Regions from separate parts of the Kitasatospora nipponensis genome, predicted to be linked through region 3. Evidence: riboswitches for the same ligand, from Rfam matches in the RefSeq annotation. Region 3 holds a riboswitch; each other region holds the start of a gene.
What was found. A riboswitch is a leader RNA that binds a small molecule or an ion and turns the genes downstream of it on or off. The one in region 3 is predicted to bind S-adenosylmethionine.
Positions count from the first base shown of each region.

Region 1 (5,055 bases), on a different contig from region 3:
TCGGGGCCGGGCTCGTCGACGGCGACAGCGGGCGGCTGCCCCTGCGGCTCAGCGGCCTCCCTCGCTGCGTCCATCGCGTCCTCGGCTCCGATCCTGGTCTGCGGGGCATCCCGGCCGGCGTCCGGCCACCCCTGACTCACCGCTCTGTGCAATTGTCTCGTGCGCGGCGTCCCGGGGACACCACGCCACTCGCCGGCACGCGTCGCCTCACCGCGCCGGCGCGACGCTCACCGCGCGGTCTCGGCGCCGTCGCCGCTCTCGGTGACCGCGGCGGCGTCCGCGTCCGGCCGGGCCACCAGCTCGACCTGGTCGACCGCGTTGCACCAGCGGCAGCGCACCGACTCCAGGGTCTCGGCCAGCACCTCGGTCTCCTCCACCGTCGGCTCGCCCGCCAGGTCCAGGTGCACGTACTCGACCACCCGCGAGGAGCGGGTCACGTCGAAGCGCGTCAGGTTGCCGCACAGGGTGCAGCGCCAGCGGGTCTCGGCGGTGGGCGCGGGGACGGTCATGAGGCGGGGTCCTCTTCTCTGGTCCGGGGTCCGGGCCGCTGCTGTGGCCAGGCCCCAAGCCTAGGCCCTGGGGCTGTGACACCCTCCACCGGATACCGGTTCCCACCTGCGCCGGGGCCGCTCGAACGCGCGCGCGGTAACCCGGTCGCAGCACAGCGCGGTGTCGCGGCCGGCCCGGCGCGGAATGGATCGGCGCATGACGATCCAGCAGCAGTCGCCGGCCGGCCCGGACACCGCCCCGCGGCCCGGCGGCGCCCCGGCCCCCCTGGTCAGCTACCTGCTGATCGTCGTCAACTGCCTGGTCTTCCTGGCCGGCCCGGACGGCGTCAACCCCTCCTACGGGGCGAGCACCGCGCAGCGGGCCTGCGCGGCGCAGCGCTACCAGCAGCGGTGGGGCGCGGTCCCCGCCGAGCTGCTGAGCGACCGTCCGCTGACCGCGGCGCAGCTGGCCCGGACGGCCCCCGCGGTGGCCGACTGCCCGGCCCGCGCCACGCCCGGCAAGATCCCGGTCCTGTCGGTGCTCAGCTCGCTCTTCGTGCACGGCGGCTGGCTGCACCTGCTCGGCAACATGCTCTTCCTCTATGTCTTCGGTCCCGGGCTGGAGGAGCGCCTGGGCCGGTTCCGCTTCCTCGGCTGCTACCTGGCGCTGGGCGCACTGGCCGCCTACGGCTACGCGCTCACGACCGCCGGCGGCGCCCAGGCGCTGCGGCCGCTGGTCGGCGCCTCCGGCGCGATCTCCGCGGTGCTCGGCGGCTACCTGCGGCTCTACCCCAGGGCCCGGGTCACCGCGCTGGTCCCGATGCTGCTCTTCCTGCCGCTGCGGCTGCCGGCCTGGCTGGTGCTCGGCCTCTGGTTCGCCGTCCAGTGGTGGTCGGCCGGCCAGGCCGCTCCGGGGGTGGCCTACCTGGCCCACGTAATCGGCTTCGCGGCGGGGTACCTGACGGTCTGGGCCGCCGCGGCCCGCGGCCGCCTGCCCGCCCGCCCCGACTCGGCGGCTGCCGGTGGCGCCGCCGGGCGCTGAGCCGGCCGGCACCCGCTGCCCCGCCTCCCCTCCACCAGTACGGTGGTCCCGACGTCCCCCGGCCCCAGGAGCCCCGCCATGATCACCGCCATCGTGCTCATCAAGACCAGCGTCGACCGGATCCCCGAGATCGCCGAGGCGATCGCCGCCATCGACGGGGTGAGCGAGGTCTACTCGGTGACCGGCGGCTACGACCTGGTGGCGATGGTGCGGGTGCGCCGGCACGACGACCTGGCCGACGTGATCCCCGGCCGCCTCAACAAGGTGCCGGGCGTCGAGCACACCGAGACCCAGATCGCCTTCCGCACCTACTCGCAGCACGACCTCGAAGCCGCCTTCGCGCTGGGCCTGGACGGCTGAGGGGCGGGCGGCCCACCACGGGCCGGCCGCCCCCGCCCGCCGCGTCAGCGCCGGGTGTCCGCCACGCAGCGCCCGCCCTCGTTGCGGTAGCTCCAACGCGCCCCGTCGGTGACCAGCTCGCGCACCGCGGTCAGGAAGCGGTCCAGGTGCTCGTCGGGGGTGCCGGCGCCGAAGCTGACCCGGATCGCGTTCAGGCTGCGCTCGCCGGGCAGCGAAGGCTCCGGCGCCCCGCACTCGGAGGGCGCCGCCTCCTCGCCCCCGAGCAGCGTGCGCACCAGCGGGTGCGCGCAGAAGAGCCCGTCGCGCACGCCGATGCCGTACTCGGCGGAGAGCGCGGCCGAGAAGTGCGAGCTGTTCCAGCCCTGGACGACGAAGGAGAGCACCCCGACCCGGGCCGCCTCGGTGCCGAACAGGCTCAGCACCCGGACCTCGGGGATCTGCGCCAGGCCCGCCTGCAGCAGGTCGATCAGCTGCTGCTCGCGGGCCTGCAGGGCGTCGAAACCGGCCTCGGTCAGCGCCCGGCAGGCGGAGGCGACGGCGTAGGCGCCGATCACGTTGGGCGAGCCGGCCTCGTGCCGGGCCGGTCCGCGCTGCCACTCGACGGCCACCGAGCCGTCCACCTCGCGGGCCACCGTGCGGCTCGCGCCGCCGCCGGCCAGGTACGGCTCGGCCGCGTCCAGCCAGTCGGCCCGGCCGGCCAGCACGCCCGCGCCGAAGGGGGCGTAGAGCTTGTGGCCGGAGAAGGCGATCCAGTCGACGCCGAGCTCGCGCACCGAGACCCGGTGGTGCGGGGCGAGCTGGGCGGCGTCCAGCACCACCCGGGCGCCGTGCCGGTGGGCGACCTCGGTCAGCTCGGCCACCGGCCACAGCTCGCCGGTCACGTTGGAGGCGCCGGTCACGCAGAACAGCCGCGGCCCCTCGGGGTTCGCCGCCAGCGCCTCGTCCAGCGCGGCGACCGCCTCGGCGTGCGAGCGCGGGGCCCGCAGGTAGCTGACGGTCAGGCCCTCGCGGCGCCAGGGCAGCAGCGAGGCGTGGTGCTCGGTCTCGAAGGCGAAGACCCGGGTGCCGGCCGGCAGCACGCCCGCCAGCAGGTTGAGCGAGTCGGTGGTGGCCCGGGTGAAGACCACCTGGTCGCCCTCGCGCAGGTCCAGGAACTCCTCGACGGTGCGCCGGCTCTGCTCGAAGAGGTCGGTGGATAGCTGCGAGAGGTAGCCGGCGCCGCGGTGCACGCTGCCGTAGTAGGGGGCGTAGGCGGCCACGTCGTCCCAGACCCGCTGGAGGGCCGGGGCGCTGGCGGCGTAGTCGAGCGCGGCGTAAACCACCTTCTCGCCGCTCACCAGCGGGACCTCGACGTCGGAACCGAGGACGGCGAGCGGGGCACAGACGGATGCGGAGACGACGGACATGGTGAGGCACTCCCTCGGGGGTTCTGGACCCCGGGAGTGCTGATGAGACACCGGTGGTCCGCGCTTGCCGGGCGAACCTATCGTCGCCTGGCCCGGTCTTCACCCAGGGCACCCCGCCACGGACGGAGGGTTGCCGGACAGCAAGCTGGGGCTTGTCGCGCTGTCACTCATGACCTGACGAAGACTGTAGGCACCCGGTCGAGGAGTGGTCAAATACCGTCCCGCCATTCGGACCAGTGGTGGGACGGCGGACGGCGCGACGGGCCGGCACCGATGTCCGGTGCCGGCCCGTCGGGGCTCGCTCAGCGCGCGGTGGCCTCGGCCCAGCGCTTGAGGGTGTCCTGCGCCGCGCCCGTGTCGATGGCGGCCGCGGTGCGGACCATCGCCGTCGCCAGCTGCTCCACCAGCGGGGCCTCGGTCAGGTCGAGCGCGACCAGGGCCGCCGCCGAGTTCAGCACCACGGCGTCGCGCACCGGGCCGCGCTCGCCGGCCAGCACCCGGCGGGCCACGTCCGCGTTGTAGCCGGCGTCCGCACCGCGCAGCTTCTCGAGGCCGACCAGCTCGATGCCCAGCTCACGCGGGTCCAGGGTCACCTCGGTGACCTCCCCGCCGCGCACCACCCAGACCTGCGAGGTGGAGCAGACGGTCAGCTCGTCCAGGCCGTCGTCGCCGCGGAAGACCAGCGCGCTGGAGCCGCGCCGCGCCAGCACGCCGGCGATCAGGCCCGCCAGCCGGGTGTCGAAGCAGCCGACCGCGTGCGCCGTCACCTTGGCCGGGTTGGTCAGCGGACCGAGGATGTTGAAGGCGGTGGGCACCCCCAGGTCACGGCGGGCGGGAGCGGCGTGCCGCATCGCGGGATGGAACCTGGCCGCGAAGCAGAAGGTCAGCCCGACCTCCTCGGCCACCTCCGCCACCCGCCGGGCGTCCAGGTCCAGCCGGATCCCCAGGCGCTCCAGCACGTCGGAGGAGCCGCTCGCCGAGGAGGCCGCCCGGTTGCCGTGCTTGACCACCTTGGCGCCGGCCGCGGCCGCGACGATGGCCGACATGGTGGAGATGTTGACGGTCTTCGCCCGGTCGCCGCCGGTGCCCACGATGTCCACCGCGGGTCCCGGGATGTGCAGCGGCTCGGCGTGGGCGTACATCGCCTCGACCAGACCCAGCACCTCGTCGACCGTCTCGCCCTTGGCCCGCAGCGCGACCATGAAGCCGGCCACCTGGGCCCCGCTGGCCTCGCCGCTCATGATCCGGTCCATCGCCCAGGCCGCCTCGGCCTGCGCGAGGTCGGAGCCGTCCAGCAGCGTGCTCAGGATGTCGGGCCAGGTGCTGACCACCTGCGCGGGGTCCTGACCGCCGTTCGCAGGGTTCACATTCACCATGGCCGACTCCAGCTCGCGTCCGTGTAGCGCCGAGGGGCCCGCGGCCCCGGAGAACGCTGCCAGCCTAGCGATCGGGCACCGGCCGCCGTCCTGCCCCGCGCGACCCTTCTCTCCTGCTGAGACGGCCCGCCCGCGGCCGTGTCCTCCCGCGTTCCGACCGGCGGGACGGACCTTGTCCGACCCTCGGGACGCCGTCGCGCGGGCCACCCCGGTGGGGCGACCCGCGCGGCGCGTCGTCGGCGCGGTCAGCGCGGGCGGTGACCCGCGCGGCGCGTCGTCAGCGCGAGAGGCTGCGCGCGCCGAGCCGGGCGCGCAGCAGGGTGGCGGTGGACTCGGCCAGCGCCATCGGGTCGACCGGGTGCGCGATGGCCGCGTCCGCCCGG
Region 1 covers NZ_BAAALF010000080.1:24,796-29,850, reverse strand. The annotation lists gene ABD323_RS21780 (NYN domain-containing protein) at 1-74, opposite strand, end outside; gene ABD323_RS21775 (hypothetical protein) at 228-509, opposite strand; gene ABD323_RS21770 (rhomboid family intramembrane serine protease) at 706-1,530, shown strand; gene ABD323_RS21765 (Lrp/AsnC family transcriptional regulator) at 1,609-1,890, shown strand; gene ABD323_RS21760 (aminotransferase class V-fold PLP-dependent enzyme) at 1,935-3,296, opposite strand; SAM riboswitch class IV at 3,352-3,471, opposite strand; gene trpD (anthranilate phosphoribosyltransferase) at 3,599-4,672, opposite strand; gene ABD323_RS21750 (response regulator) at 4,950-5,055, opposite strand, start outside.
Region 1: linked by a shared signal. The riboswitch ahead of ABD323_RS21760 (aminotransferase class V-fold PLP-dependent enzyme) and the one ahead of ABD323_RS12960 (putative leader peptide) in region 3 are both predicted to bind S-adenosylmethionine.

Region 2 (5,055 bases), on a different contig from region 3:
GGTTCATCGCGGCGGCCGTCAGGGTGGCCAGCACCCCGGCCTCGGCGGGGGCGGAGTTCACCCAGCCGAAGAACCGCGGGTGCCCGTTGCCCATCGGCGCGGGCAGCACGTCGGCGGCGACGGCGGTCAGCAGCTCGTCCAGCGGCCGGCCGGCGTGCGGCAGGGGCGCGGTCAGCAGTGCCTGGCGCGCAGCGGGGTCCATCGGCTGCCAGACCGGACCGGTCGGGACCGCCGCCAGGTAGTCGGCGACCAGGTCGGCGGTGCGGTGGGCGGCGTCGCGAAAGGGCTGCTCGGGCATGGCGCCGATGGTACGTCGCCGGTGCCACCGGCCCACCGCCCGGGCGTGGGCGACGGCGTCGTGAGGGGGTGCGGGGGTGGCCCGGCGCGGGCGCGGGGCGGGTGGGCGGCCGGTCAGTCCAGCGAGCCGGACAGGTGCGCGGAGGAGCGGCAGTCCCGGGCGATCTCCTGGTTGGTCAGCTTGGCGCACAGGCGCTGGGAGGCGCCCGCGTCGGTGTAGTTGACGGTGTAGTAGCTGACCATGCCGTCCACGCAGGCCTTGCGCTGCCAGCCGTCGGCGGCGCTGGCGCACTGCTGGCCGACCCAGTCCTCGCGGTCCAGGTTGTACTTCATGGTGCGCGAGCCCACCCCGCGGCTGCAGTCGTTCGCGCCCCCGGTGGCCTGCGCGTTCAGGCACCACTTGAGGGCCTGGGCGTAGACGTCGGGGTGGTTGGCGTAGTCGTGCGAGGAGAGGTAGAAGGTCGGCGCGTAGAAGTAGCAGGCGGACTGGAAGAGGGCCGGCTGCTCGGGGCACGGGTAGAGCGGCTCGGCGGCCAGCTTGTCGGCCGGCACCAGGGCCTTGGCCTTCTCGTCCTCCTCGTCCGGGCCGAAGAGCTGCATGAACAGGCCCTCCGAGCAGGTGACGATCCGGCTCTGCGAGCCGAACTCGCTGCACAGGTCGCGGGCCTTGGCCACGTCCTGGTTGGCGACGAACATGGTGCCGTGGCCCACGCCGTGCACGCACGGGCCGCTCATCGCGGGCTGGCAGAGCTTGAGCAGGTCCTTGGCCGGGTCGCTGGAGGCCGCCAGCATCTCCTCGACCGCGCCGTGCAGGTAGCCGGCCGCGCAGGTGTCGTGCGGGAAGGAGAGCACCTTGGCGAAGTCGTGGTTGTAGCGCTTGACCGCCGCGTGGCCCAGCTCGTGGGCGATCGGGTGGCAGAAGCGGACGGTGTAGGGGAGCTTCTTGGTGATCTGGTCGAGGTCGGCCAGCGCCACCCCGGGATCGGTGGCGTCCATCTCGGCCATCAGCTTGTTGCGCAGGGTGCTGCGGGTCCACACCGCCGGGTCGCCGGTGGGGGAGGGCGAGCCGGCGCCCGGTACGACGGCCGGGCGGGCGGCGGTGGAGCCGGCCGCGGCGGGTGCGCCGGCCGAGGCGGCGGGCGCCGCGCTCGGCGGGGTCCACTGCGTGACGGCCACCGCGCCGAGGCCCAGAGCCCCGAGCAGGAATGCGGTGAGAATCGCAAAGATGCGCGGGTGCATGACGGCTCAGTTCCCCCGGTGATCGAATTGGACGGACACCCGCTCATCCTCGCCTGTGCCCGACCGATTCCCGACATCGGGTGCGCCGTTCGGGGTGTCGTGCCGCGCCGATCGGCGCAGTGCGATAGGGCCTCTCGACCGGGGGTCGGGTGCGGGCGCTGTGGCACCATGCGGGTGGGGCCGTGAACGTCCCCGGCCCCACCCGCACCCACCTGGAGTAGCACGGATGGCAGACACCTCCTCTGACCTGGTCTTCCGCCCCGCGACGGCGCAGGACATCGCCGCCCTCGTCGACCTCGTGGAGTCCGCGTACCGCGGCGAGGCCAGCCGGGCCGGCTGGACCACCGAGGCGGACCTGCTGGACGGCCGGCGCACCGACAGCGTCTCGGTGGCCGAGACGCTCGCCCGGACCGACACCGAGGTGCTGCTCGCCGAGCGTTCCGGCGAACTGCTCGCCTGCTGCACGGTGGAGCGGCGCGGCGCGGGCGGCGCGTACTTCGGCATGTTCTCGGTGCGGCCCGCGCAGCAGGGCGGCGGGGTGGGCCGGGCGGTGCTCGCCGAGGCCGAGCGCTACGTCCGCGAGGAGTGGGGTGCGGCGGAGCTGGAGATGACGGTGATCGTCCAGCGCGCCGACCTGATCGCCTGGTACGAGCGGCGCGGCTTCGCGCGCACCGGCGAGCTCTCGCCGTTCCCGTACGGCGACGAGCGGTTCGGCATCCCCAAGCGCCCCGACCTGGCCTTCGAGCGGCTGGTCAAGGCGCTGTAGCGGACGGGGCGGTCAGCCGACCGGGACCGGTGCCGGCTGCCCGGCGGGGACGGGCGCCGCGACGGGCGCGGGGGTGAAGGGGCGGCCGTCCAGCGTCCAGTGCGGGTCGGGGACGATCTCCAGTGCGGCGTACACGTGGGCGGCCACGTCCACGTGGCGGACCTCGGCCACCGGCGCGCCGGGCAGCAGGCCCGGGCCGCTGGCCGCCACCCAGGCGGTGCGCTCCAGCTCGCTGCGCCCGCCGTGGCCGCCCTGGTCGAGGTGGCCGTGGTCGGTCACCACGATGACCGTCCACTCCTCCTCGGCGTGGTTCGGCCGCTCGCGCAGGGCCGCCAGCAGGCGTCCGAGCCGGGCGTCGGCGGCCAGGATCGAGGCGCGGTACTCCTCGCCGCAGCCCAGGAAGTGCGCCGTCTCGTCGACCGCGCCGAGGTAGACGAAGGTGGCCTGCGGGTCGTCGTCCCCGCTCAGCACGGTGACCGCCTCGGCGGTCACCCGCTCGTCGCAGACCTCCCAGGCCTGCGGGGTGTCCTCCAGCGGCGCGATGTAGGAGAGCCGGCCGGGCGCCGCGAAGAGCGGGCCGCCCTGCCGGGCCAGGAAGAGCGGCTCCCAGCCGCCCACCGCGAAGGTCCGGCGCCGGTGCGTGGCGGCCAGCCGGGTGGTGAAGTCCGGGAAGACGTCCAGGCGGTGGCCGCCGAAGTGGTTGCCGAGGACGCCGTGCTTGGCCACCGTCACCCCGGTGACGACGGTCGCCCAGCACGGGCCCGACATGGTCGGGGTCGCCTCGTCCACCACCACCGGGGCCAGGAAGCCGGCCGCGGCGACCGCGTCGAGGTGCGGGGTGGCCAGCTCCGGCAGCAGGTCGAGGCGGACGCCGTCGATCCCGACGACCAGGACACGGCGGCGGCCGGCGGGCCAGAGGCTGGACACAGGGGGACTCCGATCGGTCGGGTCACGGCACGGGGGCGGGGTGGCCCGCGCGGGAGATCCGCAGGTGGGCGGGGCTCGACGGGCACCCTAACCGCAGCGGGCGGGCCCCGGGAGGGGGCGGAGGGGCCCGCACCGGTGGCCCCTTGGGGAGGAGCTCGAACAGTTCTCCTGGAGTCCCCCTGGTGTTCGCCTGGAGGTGGGGTCGCGTTCCGGTCCGGCGCGGCGTCAGGCCGCTCTGATTGACGGGCTCGACACGGCGTTCGTACACTCGCACCGGCGATGAATGTCAGCCATGGGCCCCGGCCGGCTGACTGGCAACCCTCCTCTGCGGTGGGGTGCCCCGGGGATAAGCCGGGCGGCATCGAACGCATGCCGCAAGCGCAGCACGTCCTGGGGCGGGGATGGAGACGGTCATGCAGCAGCCGAGCGGCGCGAGTTTCGCTGTCCGGCTCCGGCTGGTGGCCAGGCTGGACATCGACCTGCTGCGGCACGCCAGCTCCCTCTGTCGCTGAGGCCACCCCTCCCGCGAGGCCGTCGGCCGCGCGGGGTGTGTCCGCCCCGGCCAGTGCGGTCCGGGCGGGCGGGATCCCCCCTCACCTTCACGTTCCGTCAGGTCCGGCCCTTCGCACGGCGGGAGCGCAGCGACGCGCCCCCGGACCGGTGCGCCCTGTTCCAGGAGTACGGATGTCCACGATCCTCGCGCGTGCCGCGCGCGAAGTCCCCAGATCGCTGCCCCCGGGCCGCGAACGCGAGTTCGGCCGGTTGCGCGAGGCGCTGGACCGCTGCCTCGGCGGCGCCGGCGGCGTGGTCGCGCTGAACGGCTCGGTGGGCAGCGGTCGCAGTGAACTGCTCGACGCCTTCTCGGAGTTGGCCGCCGACCAGGGGGCCAAGGTGCTGGTCGCCACCGGCTCGCCGCTGGAGCGCGAGTTCCCGCTCGGGCTGGTCCAGCAACTGCTGCAGAGCGCCGGTCTCACGCTCGGCGCCGACGACCCGTGGCAGCTGCCGGACCAGCCGGACCCGGCGCGGCCGGCGCACCAGCCGCGGCTGGACCAGCGCACCCTGCACCTGCTCTGCGCGCGGATCCTCGCGCTGGCCGAGCGCGCGCCGGTGCTGATCGCGGTGGACGACCGGCAGGACGCCGACGTGCCGTCGCTGGAGTTCCTGCTCTACCTGGTGCGGCGCACCCGCAGCGCCCGGGTGCTCACCGTGCTCAGCTCGCGCGAGACGATGACCCCGCCCAACCCCTTCTTCGAGGTCGAGCTGGCCCGCCAGCCGCACCACGAGCGGGTCCGGCTGGGACTGCTGCCGGTCGAGCTCGTCGCCGACCTGCTGACCGAGCGCTTCGGCGCGCGGGCCGCGGCCCGGCTGACCCCCCAGGCACACGCGCTGACCGGGGGGAACCCCTTGCTGGTACGGGCCCTGATGGAGGATCAGGGGGCGCCGACGGAGCGTCAGGTGGCGGGAGCGGCGGTGCACGGTGCCGCCGTACACGGTGCCGCGGCGGTGGCCGACGGCGGGCCGGCTGAGCTGCTGGTGGGCGAGAGCTACCGGCGCGGACTGATGAACTGCCTGCACCGGATGGACCCGCTCGCGCTGCGCTGCGCGCGGGGCGTCGCGGTGCTCGGCCCCGGCGCCGAACCGGCGCAGCTGGCCGAACTCCTCCTGCTCGCACCCGACTCGCTGGCCCGCGCCCGGTACCTGCTGGACGCCTCCGGGCTCTTCGGGCAGGGCGGCTTCCGGCACCCCAGCGGCGCCGGCGACCTGCTCGCGGCGATGAGCCCGGCCGAACTCGCCGGCCTGCACGAGCGCGCGGCGCAGGTGCTGCG
Region 2 covers NZ_BAAALF010000224.1:116-5,170, reverse strand. The annotation lists gene ABD323_RS35670 (pyridoxal phosphate-dependent decarboxylase family protein) at 1-298, opposite strand, end outside; gene ABD323_RS35665 (hypothetical protein) at 412-1,536, opposite strand; gene ABD323_RS35660 (GNAT family N-acetyltransferase) at 1,763-2,302, shown strand; gene ABD323_RS35655 (alkaline phosphatase family protein) at 2,315-3,229, opposite strand; SAM riboswitch class IV at 3,505-3,616, shown strand; partial or broken gene ABD323_RS35650 (AAA family ATPase) at 3,914-5,055, shown strand, end outside.
Region 2: linked by a shared signal. The riboswitch ahead of ABD323_RS35650 (AAA family ATPase) and the one ahead of ABD323_RS12960 (putative leader peptide) in region 3 are both predicted to bind S-adenosylmethionine.

Region 3 (5,055 bases):
TCTCCCCGTTCTGCTCGCGCAGCCGCAACCCCTCGGCCAGGAAGAGGAAGTCGAACCTGGCGCGTTCGGCGGTCCGGGCGAGGTGGACGAAGGAGCTGAAGTCGATCTGGCTGCCGGCGGCCGGGTCGCTCCACACGGTGGTGTTGTTCACGCCCGGGAAGTGCGCGGCGAGATGGATCTGCTTGACGGGCTTGCTCATGGCGCGTGCGGTCCTTCCGGCTCAGACGGAGGTGTAGCGGTTGGCGGGGCGCGGCAGGCCGAGCAGCCCGCGCAGGGTGGGCGCCTCGTAGGCGGTGCGGAAGGCGCCGCGGCGCTGCAGCTCGGGCACCAGACGGCGGGTGATCTGCTCCAGGTCGTGCGGCAGGACGGCCGGCCGCAGGCGGAAGCCGGTGAGGCCGCTGCGCTGCAACTCCTCCAGGAGGTCCGCGAGTTCGACGGCGGTGCCGGTGAAGAACAGCGCGTCGCCGGGGTGGTCGGCGCCGGCCCGCTCGTCCAGGCGGGCCTTGCGGTCGGCGGCGGCGCCGGGCGTGTCGTCGAGGAGGACCACCAGGTCGCCGAAGACGTGCACCGTCTCGTCGGCCCGGCCCGCGGCGGCCTGGGCCTCGCGGATGTCGGCGACGATCGACCGGGCCTGCCCGGCGTCCTGCGGGGTGACGAAGCCCAGGTCGGCCGAGCGGCCGACCAGCCGGAAGGGCTCGTCGCGGTGCGCCAGCGCGGCGACGACGGGCTGGCCCTGCGGCGGGCGCGGGGTGATCGAGGGCCCGCGGACGCTGAACCTGCTGCCCTCGAAGTCGATGTAGTGCAGCTTGGCGCGGTCGACGAAGCGGCCGGTGGCCACGTCGCGGATCTCGGCGTCGTCCTCCCAGCTGTCCCAGAGCCGTCGCAGGACCTCGACGTAGTCGGCCGCCTCGGCGAAGAGGTCCCGGACCAGGTCCCGCTGCGCCGGCGAGTCGAGGTCCTCGATCCGCAGGGGTGGCAGCGAACGGCGTCCGAAGTGCGCGGCCTCGTCGGGGCGGCCGGAGACCCTGACCTGGACCCCGGCGCGCCCGGAGCTCACATGGTCGAGGGTGGCGATCGCCTTGGAGAGGTGGAACGGCTCGGTGTGGGTGACCACGGCGGCCGGGATCAGGCCGATCCGCCGGGTCAGCGGTGCGACCCGGGCGGCGATCAGGACCGCGTCCAGCCGGCCGCGCACCTGGTCGGTCCGCTCGTCGGGCTCGAGGGGGAGGGCGGACTGCAGTCCCAGCGAGTCCTCGATGGTCACCAGGTCCAGCAGGCCGCGCTCGGCCTCGGTGACCAGGTCGGCCCAGTAGCGGGCGGTGAACAGCTCGTCGGGCCGCGCCTCGGGCTCGCGCCAGGCCGCGGGATGCCAGCCGGCGCCGTCCAGGGCCACGGCCAGGTGCAGGGGTGATGGGGTGTCGGGCACGGGTGTTCCGCTTCCTGTTCGGGGGGCTGTCGCCGCGCTGTCGCGGGCTGCTTCGGCACGGCCCGCGCGCTGCCGCGGCGCTGCCCGTGCGTGGTCCCCGCGCCGGCCCGCGCCGCCGGCTCGGCCGGCGACGTGGCACCGCGAACGAAGCCGCTGCCACGGGTAGTTGGCACGGCGGGTTGAGGCCGGGCGGGGCGGGGGTGCGGGTGTAGGCAGGGGTGCGGGCTAGGCGGCGGGCCGGGACGTGCCGACGGGCCGCACCAGGGCGTACGCCTACGCCGGACAGAGCGCGGTGGCGACCCGCTGCAGATCGATGTGACGCCGCGAGTACCTGGTGGTGACCCGGCACCGGGCGTCGACCGTGATGACCGCGAACCGCTCAGGGGTCTGCCGCACCGCCGTCACCTCCGTCCCGATCCGCTCGCCACCGCGAGCCCGCGCTTGCGGCACCGTCCTCGGCACCGCCTGGTCGTCACCTGGAGCACCCCGCCGCTTGGAGGAGGGTTGCCGTGCAGCAAGCCAGGGCTTGACGCTGACACTCATGACCTGGCTGCACCGTAACCCGACACCGGCGTTCGGCACAATCCTGAACAGGCCGAACAGCGATTCAGCAGGCCTGCCGGTCAAGGCACTTGGGCCACGACCGTCGGGGCGTTGACATTCCTCGCGCGGTGCGCCTACCTTGACCGACCAGCGACCGAAGGAGATTCGGTTCGGTGAGTGCGAGGCCCCGCTGCGGGCGGAACGGCGACGGTGACGGCGATGTACGCAGGTCCGGGGATGGCCGCATGGCGCCGCCACGGTCGCGCCGCGGCGTTCCTGAGTCGCCACATCGACCTGCTCCGGGTCAGCAGCGCCCTCTGTCGGGGCTGACGGCCTCCTGACGCACGCCTTCCGCGGCGTGCTCTCCCCGTCCATGGCCACCCGCGTCGTGGCGTGCCCCGGAACGCCCCGGGTGACTTCGCCCCCGTCGCCTCGCAGGTCAACTCGCCCGGCCTGCCGAGCACCAACTCCTGACGGAGCGTCAGCATGCCTACCAGTACCCGCCCTCCGCAGTCGGCGTGCCCGCTCGCGCCGCACCTCCTGGACAACCCCTCCTGGGCCGCGCTCACCGGCCCGCACGCCCGGTTCGCCGAGCGCGTCGGCCGGGCCGCCCGCTACCCGACGGACGTCTCCCCGTTCACCGCCCTCGCCGATCCGCAGGACCCCCGCGCCTGGGAGGACCTCGCCGCCCTGGTCGGACCGGGAACGCTCACCCCGGTCAGTGGGACGACCACGCCACCGCACGCGTGGCAGGTCGTGGACCTGATCGCCGGTGTCCAACTGGTCGACACCGCACTGCGGGCCGAGCCGGCGCCGGAGGCGGTGCACCTGGGCCCCGACGACGTGCCCGAGATCCTCGACCTGATCGCCCGTACCCAGCCGGGCCCGTTCCTGCCGCGCACCATCGAGCTCGGCCGGTACCTGGGCCTGCGGCACGATGGGCGGCTCGTCGCCATGGCCGGCGAGCGGTTGCGGCCGCCGGGCTGGACGGAGATCAGCGCGGTCTGCACCGACCCGGACCACCGTGGCCGGGGGCTGGCCACCCGGCTGGTCCGCGCGGTGGCGGCGGGCATCAGGGACCGCGGGGACACCCCGTTCCTGCACACCGCGGCCGCGAACGCCCGCGCCATCCGGCTCTACGAGTCGATCGGATTCACCCTGCGGCGGCGCACCGCCTTCCTGCTGGTCCGCACCCCGAACGGGCCGTGCTGACGGGCGGCTTCACGGCGGCGGGCAGCCGCCGGCGCAGCGGTTCGAACAGGGATTTGACGCGCGGGCCGATCACCACGCATAGTGCCCGCATGGCTGGATTTCTGGTGACTCGCAGGCACATCGACCTGCGCCGCGTGACGGCGACGAGCTGTCGCGCCGGTCGCTGACCCCATCCGCGGGCGTGCGCTGACGCCGCCTGCGACCGTCCCGCCCCTCGGCCGCCCGCTCGGCCCACCCTTCACCCATCACCCTGCCGCGTAGGGCCGTTCGCCCCTGCCGCCGTGCCCGTGCTCCGCTGACCGCTCCCTCGACCGGTCCGTCGACGCCCGGGCGGGTCCGGCATGCGCCCGGCCGCGCGCCACCCTGTCCTCAGGAGCTCCCGTGCGTTCCCGCACCGTCCTCGCCACCCTCACCGCCGTCGCCTCGCTGCTGTCGGTCGCCGCCTGCGGCAGCAGCTCGTCCACGAGCTCGGCCGGCAACCCGTACCAGCTCACCGAGGCCGGCACGATCCACGTCGGCACGCTCTCCGACGCCCCGCCGAACGTCTACCTCAAGGACGGCAAGTTCACCGGCTTCGACAACGACCTGTTCACCGCGGTCGCCGCCAAGGTCGGGCTCAAGGTGCAGTTCGCCTCGACCGACTTCTCGGCGCTGCTCTCCCAGGTCGCCAACCACAAGTTCGACGTGGGCAGTTCGTCCATCACCATCACCGAGGCCCGGAAGAAGACGGTCGACTTCAGCAACGGCTACGACTTCGGCTACTTCGGCCTCGACGTCCCCGCCGGCTCCCCGCTCGCCGACTTCGACCAGCTCGCGGGCAAGCGGGTGGTGGTCGTCCAGGGCACAGTGCAGGACGACTACGCGACCAAGAACAACCTGAACCCGGTGCGGGTGCCCGACTACAACAGCGCCATCAACCAGCTGAAGGCCGGCATGGCGGAGGCCTGGATCTCGCCCGCCGAGATCGGCGAGAAGAGCGCCGCGGACAGCGGTGGCAAGGTGGTCCTCGCGCAGAAGCGGCTCAGCCCCGCGCCGACCGCCTTCGCGGTGGCGCACGACCGCCCCAAGCTGCTGGAGGCGCTCAACAAGGGCCTCGACGAGGTGATCGCCGACGGCACCTGGACCAGGCTGCAGGAGCAGTACTACCCGGGACGCCCGGTGCCGGCCGACTTCAAGCCCGGCAACGGGTCGGTCACCTTCCCGCCGGTCACCGGGGCCGGCGCCTCGCCGACCTCGACCCCCTGACCGACCCTCCGTTCCCGCGACCCACTGAAAGGGGGACGACGTGGACCAGCTCGGCGTGCTGGCGCAGACGTTCTTCGACTGGGGATCGATGCGTGCCGCGATCTCCGACCTGCTCACGACCGGCGTGCCGAACACGCTGATCCTCTCGGTGTCCGCCGCGGCCGCCGGCACCCTGCTGGGCCTGCCGCTGGCGGTCGCGGGGACGGCCCGGGCCCGCTGGCTGCGCTGGCCGGCCCGGCTGTACACCGACGTGTTCCGCGGCCTGCCGGCGGTGGTCACCATCCTGCTGATCGGCGTCGGTCTGGCGCCCGAAGGGCTGGCGATCTGGGGGCCGGACCCGTACCCGCTCGGCATTCTGGCGCTCTCGCTGATCGCCGCCGCGTACTTCGGCGAGATCTTCCGCTCCGGCATCCAGAGCGTGGAGGCGGGCCAGTTGGAGGCTGCGCGCGCCCTCGGGTTCTCCTACCCCGCGGCGATGTGGCTGGTGATCATCCCGCTGGGTGTCCGGCGGGTGCTGCCGGCCTGGGTCAACCGGCTGATCGGGCTGATCAAGGACTCCAGCCTGATCTACTTCCTGGGACTGACGGCCGGTCAGCGGGACCTGTTCCGGATCGGCCAGGACGCGGCGG
Region 3 covers NZ_BAAALF010000035.1:21,194-26,248, reverse strand. The annotation lists gene ABD323_RS12970 (NtaA/DmoA family FMN-dependent monooxygenase) at 1-199, opposite strand, end outside; gene ABD323_RS12965 (LLM class flavin-dependent oxidoreductase) at 221-1,426, opposite strand; gene ABD323_RS12960 (putative leader peptide) at 1,700-1,822, opposite strand; SAM riboswitch class IV at 1,859-1,973, opposite strand; gene ABD323_RS12955 (GNAT family N-acetyltransferase) at 2,456-3,181, shown strand; gene ABD323_RS12950 (ABC transporter substrate-binding protein) at 3,563-4,426, shown strand; gene ABD323_RS12945 (amino acid ABC transporter permease) at 4,467-5,055, shown strand, end outside.

Region 4 (5,055 bases), on a different contig from region 3:
CGTGCTGGGGCACTACGGCGCCGAGCGCTGGGACGCCGCCACGGGGGAGTTCACCGCTCCCCAGGTGCCGCCGGGGGTGGCCGCGGTCCGCGCCGAACTCCCCGCGCTGCTGGCCGAACTGGCCGCCCCGGCGGGCGTCGGGATCGAGGACAAGGGCCGGTCGCTGGCGGTGCACACCCGCCGCGCGGCCGATCCGCAGGGCGCGCTGGAGTTGCTGCGCGGCCCGCTGGGCGAACTGGCCGCCCGGCACGGGCTGAGCGTGGAGCCGGGCCGGCTGGTGGTCGAACTGCGGCCCGGCGGCGCCGACAAGGGGGTGGCGCTGACCGGTTTCCTGCGTGAGAGCGGCGCGCGGTCGGTGCTCTACGCCGGCGACGACCTGGGCGACCTGGCGGCCTACGCGGCGGTGGAGGAGCTGCGCGGCGAGGGGCTGCCCAACCCGCTGGTGGCCAGCGGGCCGGTGACCGGCGAGCCGCCGGTGCGCGAGGTCGCCGAACGGGCGGACCTGGTGGTGCCCGGACCGGTCGGCGTGGTCGAGCTGCTGAACGGGCTCTACGGGGCGCTGAGCGCCGCGAGCTGATCGAGGAACCACTGCTGCGGCGAGAGCGCGGTCGCCGCGGCGGCCAGCCGCTTGGTGCGCTCGGTGCGCTCGTCGGCCGGCATGCTCAGCGCCCGGTGCAGTGCCTCGGCGGTGGCCGACACGTCGTAGGGGTTGATCACCAGGGCGTCCTCGGCCAGCTCCGCGACGGCCCCGGCCTCCCGGGAGAGCACCAGCGCGCAGCCCCGGTCGGAGACCACCGGGACCTCCTTGGCGACCAGGTTCATGCCGTCCCGGATCGGGTTGACCAGGGCCACGTCGGCCAGCCGGTAGGCGGCCAGCGAGCGGGCGAAGTCGTCCTCGACCTGGAGTATCAGCGGCTGCCAGGAGTCGGTGGCGAACTCCTCGTTGATCTGCGCGCTGAGCCGGCGCACCTCCTGGGTGTAGGAGCGGTACTCGGCCAGGTCCTGCCGCGAGGGGTAGGCGAAGGCGATGTGCACCACCTTGCCGCGCCACTGCGGCCGCTCGCGCAGCAGCTGGCGGTAGGCCAGCAGGCCGCGCACGATGTTCTTGCTCAGCTCGGTGCGGTCCACCCGGACCACGGTGCGGCAGTCACCCACCTGGGCGCGCAGCGCCGCGAGCCGCTCCGCCACGTCCGGGCGCTGCGCCCGCTCGCGCAGGAACTCGCCGTCCGCGCCGAGGCTGTGCACCCCGAGCCGGGTGGTCCGCCCGCGGTACTCGACGGTGAGTTCGGCGCCGTCGCCCGCCCCGCGGCCCGCCACGGTGGCGCCGAGCACCGTCGCGCAGCAGTCGGCGAAGGCCTCGGCCCAGCGCCGGGTGTGGAAGCCGGCCCGGTCGGCGCCCAGCACGCCGGTCAGCACCGCCTCGGCGACCGCGTCCGGCAGCAGCCGGAAGTAGTCGGCCGGGGCCCACGGGATGTGCAGGAAGTAGCCGATCCGCAGGTCGGGGCGCAGCTCGCGCAGCAGCGCGGGGACCAGGGTGAGGTGGTAGTCCTGCACCAGCACCGCCGCGCCCGGGGCCGCCTCGTCGGCCAGTGCCCGGGCGAAGGCCGCGTTGTAGGCCTCGAAGGCGGCCCAGCCCTTGGTGAACCCGGCGTCGAAGGCGGGCGAGGTCGGGGTGGCGTAGAGCAGGTGGTGGACGAACCAGAGGGTGGAGTTGGCCACGCCGTTGTAGGCCAGGTCGAAGATCTCGGGATCGATGTCCAGCATCCGGACGGCCTGCCGGCCGACGTCGAAGCCGCCGCGGTCCAGCCGCCCCTGCGGTGAGCGCCGGGCGGCCGCGCGGTCCGCCTCGCCGAGGGCCGCGCAGACCCAGACGGCGTTCGGATCGTCGATCGCGGAGAGCCCGGAGACCAGCCCGCCGCCGCCGCGGCGCAGCGTCAGCGACCCGTCGGGCCCGCTGCTGAAGGAGACCGGACCCCGGTTGGAAGCCACCAGGACACGAGCACTCGTGAGATCGGCCATGTCTTCAACCTTGCCGTGGTCCACCGGTGCCAAACGTCGGGTACTCCGGCAGCTCGATCATCGGCGGGCGCTCCACGGCGGTCACCGGGTGGCTGTGGGCGATGAAACCGCTGGTCCGCGCGGAGCGGGAGAACTGGGTCAGCACCGGGCGGGCCAGGTCGTCGGAGGCCTTCAACCGGTGGGTGCGGTCCAACCGTTCGAGTGCGGTGCGGTAGATGGTCGCGGCCATCCGGCCCAGTGCCTGACCGTCCTGGTGGCGGTGGTGGCGCACGCCGACGTCCACCTGGGCGAGTGCGTCCAGGCCCACCAGCTCCAGCGCGTCCACCAGCAGGCCCAGCTCCACGCCGTAGCCGGTCGGGAAGTGCAGCCGCTCCAGCAGCGAGCGGCGGGCCGCGTACTCGCCGCCGAGCGGCTGCACGAAGCCGGCCAGCTGCGGCCAGTGCAGGTTGAGCAGCGGCCGGGCGACCAGCTCGGTGACCCGTCCGCCGCCGGCCGGCACCACCGCGCCGTCGGTCTCCAGCGGACGGTCGTACATCGCCTTGACCAGCTGGATCGCGGGGTCGGTGAGCAGCGGGCCGACGATCCCGGAGACGAAGACGGGGTCGAACTCGCGCAGGTCGGCGTCGACGAAACAGACGATCTGGCCGCGGGTGACCAGCAGCGAGCGCCAGAGCACCTCGCCCTTGCCGGGCACCGCCGGCAGGCGCGGCAGTATCGCGTCGCGGTGCACGACCCGGGCGCCGGCGGCGGCCGCCACCTCGGCGGTGCGGTCCGCGGAGCCGGAGTCGACCACCACCAGCTCGTCCACCAGCGGCAGGCGCTCCATCAGCTCGCGGCGGATCACCCGGACGATCTCACCGACCGTGGACTCCTCGTCCAGCGCGGGCAGCACCACGCTGACCGTGCCGGCCGCCCCGGCCGCCCGTTTGGCGGCCAGCAGGTCGGTCACGGGTCGTTCGGCCGCGGTCCAGGACCGGCGGCTCAGCCAGCTGGCGGCCTCCGGAAGGAGCGCGGGGTTCGGCTCGGCAGGCAAGATCTCACTCCTTGTAGAAAGCGTCTCGCGTTGCGGACACCCGGGGTCTGCGTCCCGGCCTTCGGATACAGTCTTCGTACCGCGATCAGACCTTCGCACGCCGGGGTCGGTCGCCGAGCAGGACCACAACTTCACAGAGCTCATCCAGAGGGACTGAGGGAACGGCCCGTCGACGTCCCGGCAACCTTCTCGTCCGGCGCCTTCGGCCCGGCGGGACAGGTGCCAATTCCGGCCTGTGGCGCGACCGCGTCACGGGGAAGATGAGGAGAGAGGCCTCCGCCATCATGGCTACCGCTACCCCTGCTTCGACCACCGTCGACCTCGGACCCGCCACCGCGCTGTCCTGTCGTGAGTGCGGCACCCGGTTCCCCCTCGGTCCCAGCTTCGCGTGCCTGGAGTGCTTCGGCCCGCTGGAGATCGCCTACGACTTCGAGGGCTACGACGCGGCCGAGCTGCGCAAGCGGATCGAGGCCGGCCCGGCCTCGATCTGGCGTTACGCCCCGCTCCTGCCGGTGCCCGCGGACGTGGCCGGCAAGCCCAACCTGAACCCCGGCTGGACCCCGCTGGTCAAGGCCGACAACCTGGGCCGCGAGCTCGGGTTCACCGCTCAGCTGCACGTCAAGGACGACTCCGGCAACCCCACCCACTCCTTCAAGGACCGGGTGGTGGCCTGCGCGATCGAGGCCGCCCGGGCCTTCGACTTCACCACGCTCTCCTGCTCCTCCACCGGCAACCTGGCCGGCGCGGTGGGCGCGGCGGCCGCCCGGGCCGGGTTCAAGTCCTGCGTCTTCATCCCGCACGACCTCGAGCAGGGCAAGGTCGTCATGGCCGGGGTGTACGGCGGCGAGCTGGTCGGCATCGAGGGCAACTACGACGACGTGAACCGGTTCTGCTCCGAGCTGATCGGCGACCCGGCCGGCGAGGGCTGGGGCTTCGTCAACGTCAACCTGCGCCCGTACTACGGCGAGGGCTCCAAGACGCTGGCCTACGAGATCTGCGAGCAGCTCGGCTGGCGGCTGCCGGAGCAGCTGGTCATCCCGATCGCCTCGGGCTCCCAGCTGACCAAGATCGACAAGGGCCTGCAGGAGCTGATCAAGCTGGGCCTGGTCGAGGACCGGCCCTACCGGATCTTCGGGGCCCAGGCGGCCGGCTGCTCGCCGGTCTCCACGGCCTTCAAGGCCGGCCTGGACGTGATCCGCCCGGTCAAGCCGGACACCATCGCCAAGTCGCTGGCGATCGGCAACCCGGCCGACGGACCGTACGTGCTGGACATCGCGCGGCGCACGGGGGGCGCGGTCGAGGACGTCACCGACGCCGAGGTGGTCGAGGCGATCAGGCTGCTGGCCCGCACCGAGGGCATCTTCGCCGAGACGGCCGGTGGCGTGACCATCGGCGTGCTGAAGAAGTTGGTGGAGAGCGGTCAGTTGGACCCCTCGAAGGAGACGGTGGCGATCAACACCGGGGACGGTCTCAAGACGCTGGACGCCGTCTCGGACGCCGGGCTGACCACGACCATCCGGCCGACCCTGGAGTCCTTCCGGGCCGCCGGCCTGGCGTCCTCCTGACCGTCGGCCGCCCCGTTTCGACGCTGCGGGCAGCGGGCTGTCCGCCGGCGTCCTGACCAGCTTTGCAAAGTTTGCAAACGAGGAGATCCCCCATGAGTGCCACCGTCCGCATCCCGACCATCCTGCGCACCTACACCGGCGGATCCGCCGAGGTGAGTGCCGAGGGCGCCACCCTGGCCGAGGTCATCGCCGACCTGGAGAAGAACCACGCCGGAATCAGCGCCCGCGTGCTGGACGACGCAGGCAAGCTGCGCCGTTTCGTGAACGTCTACGTGAACGACGACGACGTGCGTTTCGCCGAGGGGCTGGCCACCGAGATCGCGGACGGCGCGAGCGTCTCGATCATCCCGGCCGTGGCCGGCGGCTGCTGACGAGGACTCAGTCCCCGGGGCACAGCGCCCCGTTCACGACCCCCGCAGGGCGTCGTGCCATCCGGCC
Region 4 covers NZ_BAAALF010000044.1:20,069-25,123, reverse strand. The annotation lists gene otsB (trehalose-phosphatase) at 1-577, shown strand, start outside; gene ABD323_RS15190 (alpha,alpha-trehalose-phosphate synthase (UDP-forming)) at 550-2,019, opposite strand; gene ABD323_RS15185 (glucosyl-3-phosphoglycerate synthase) at 2,024-3,052, opposite strand; SAM riboswitch class I at 3,190-3,319, shown strand; gene thrC (threonine synthase) at 3,337-4,617, shown strand; gene ABD323_RS15175 (MoaD/ThiS family protein) at 4,710-4,988, shown strand.
Region 4: linked by a shared signal. The riboswitch ahead of thrC (threonine synthase) and the one ahead of ABD323_RS12960 (putative leader peptide) in region 3 are both predicted to bind S-adenosylmethionine.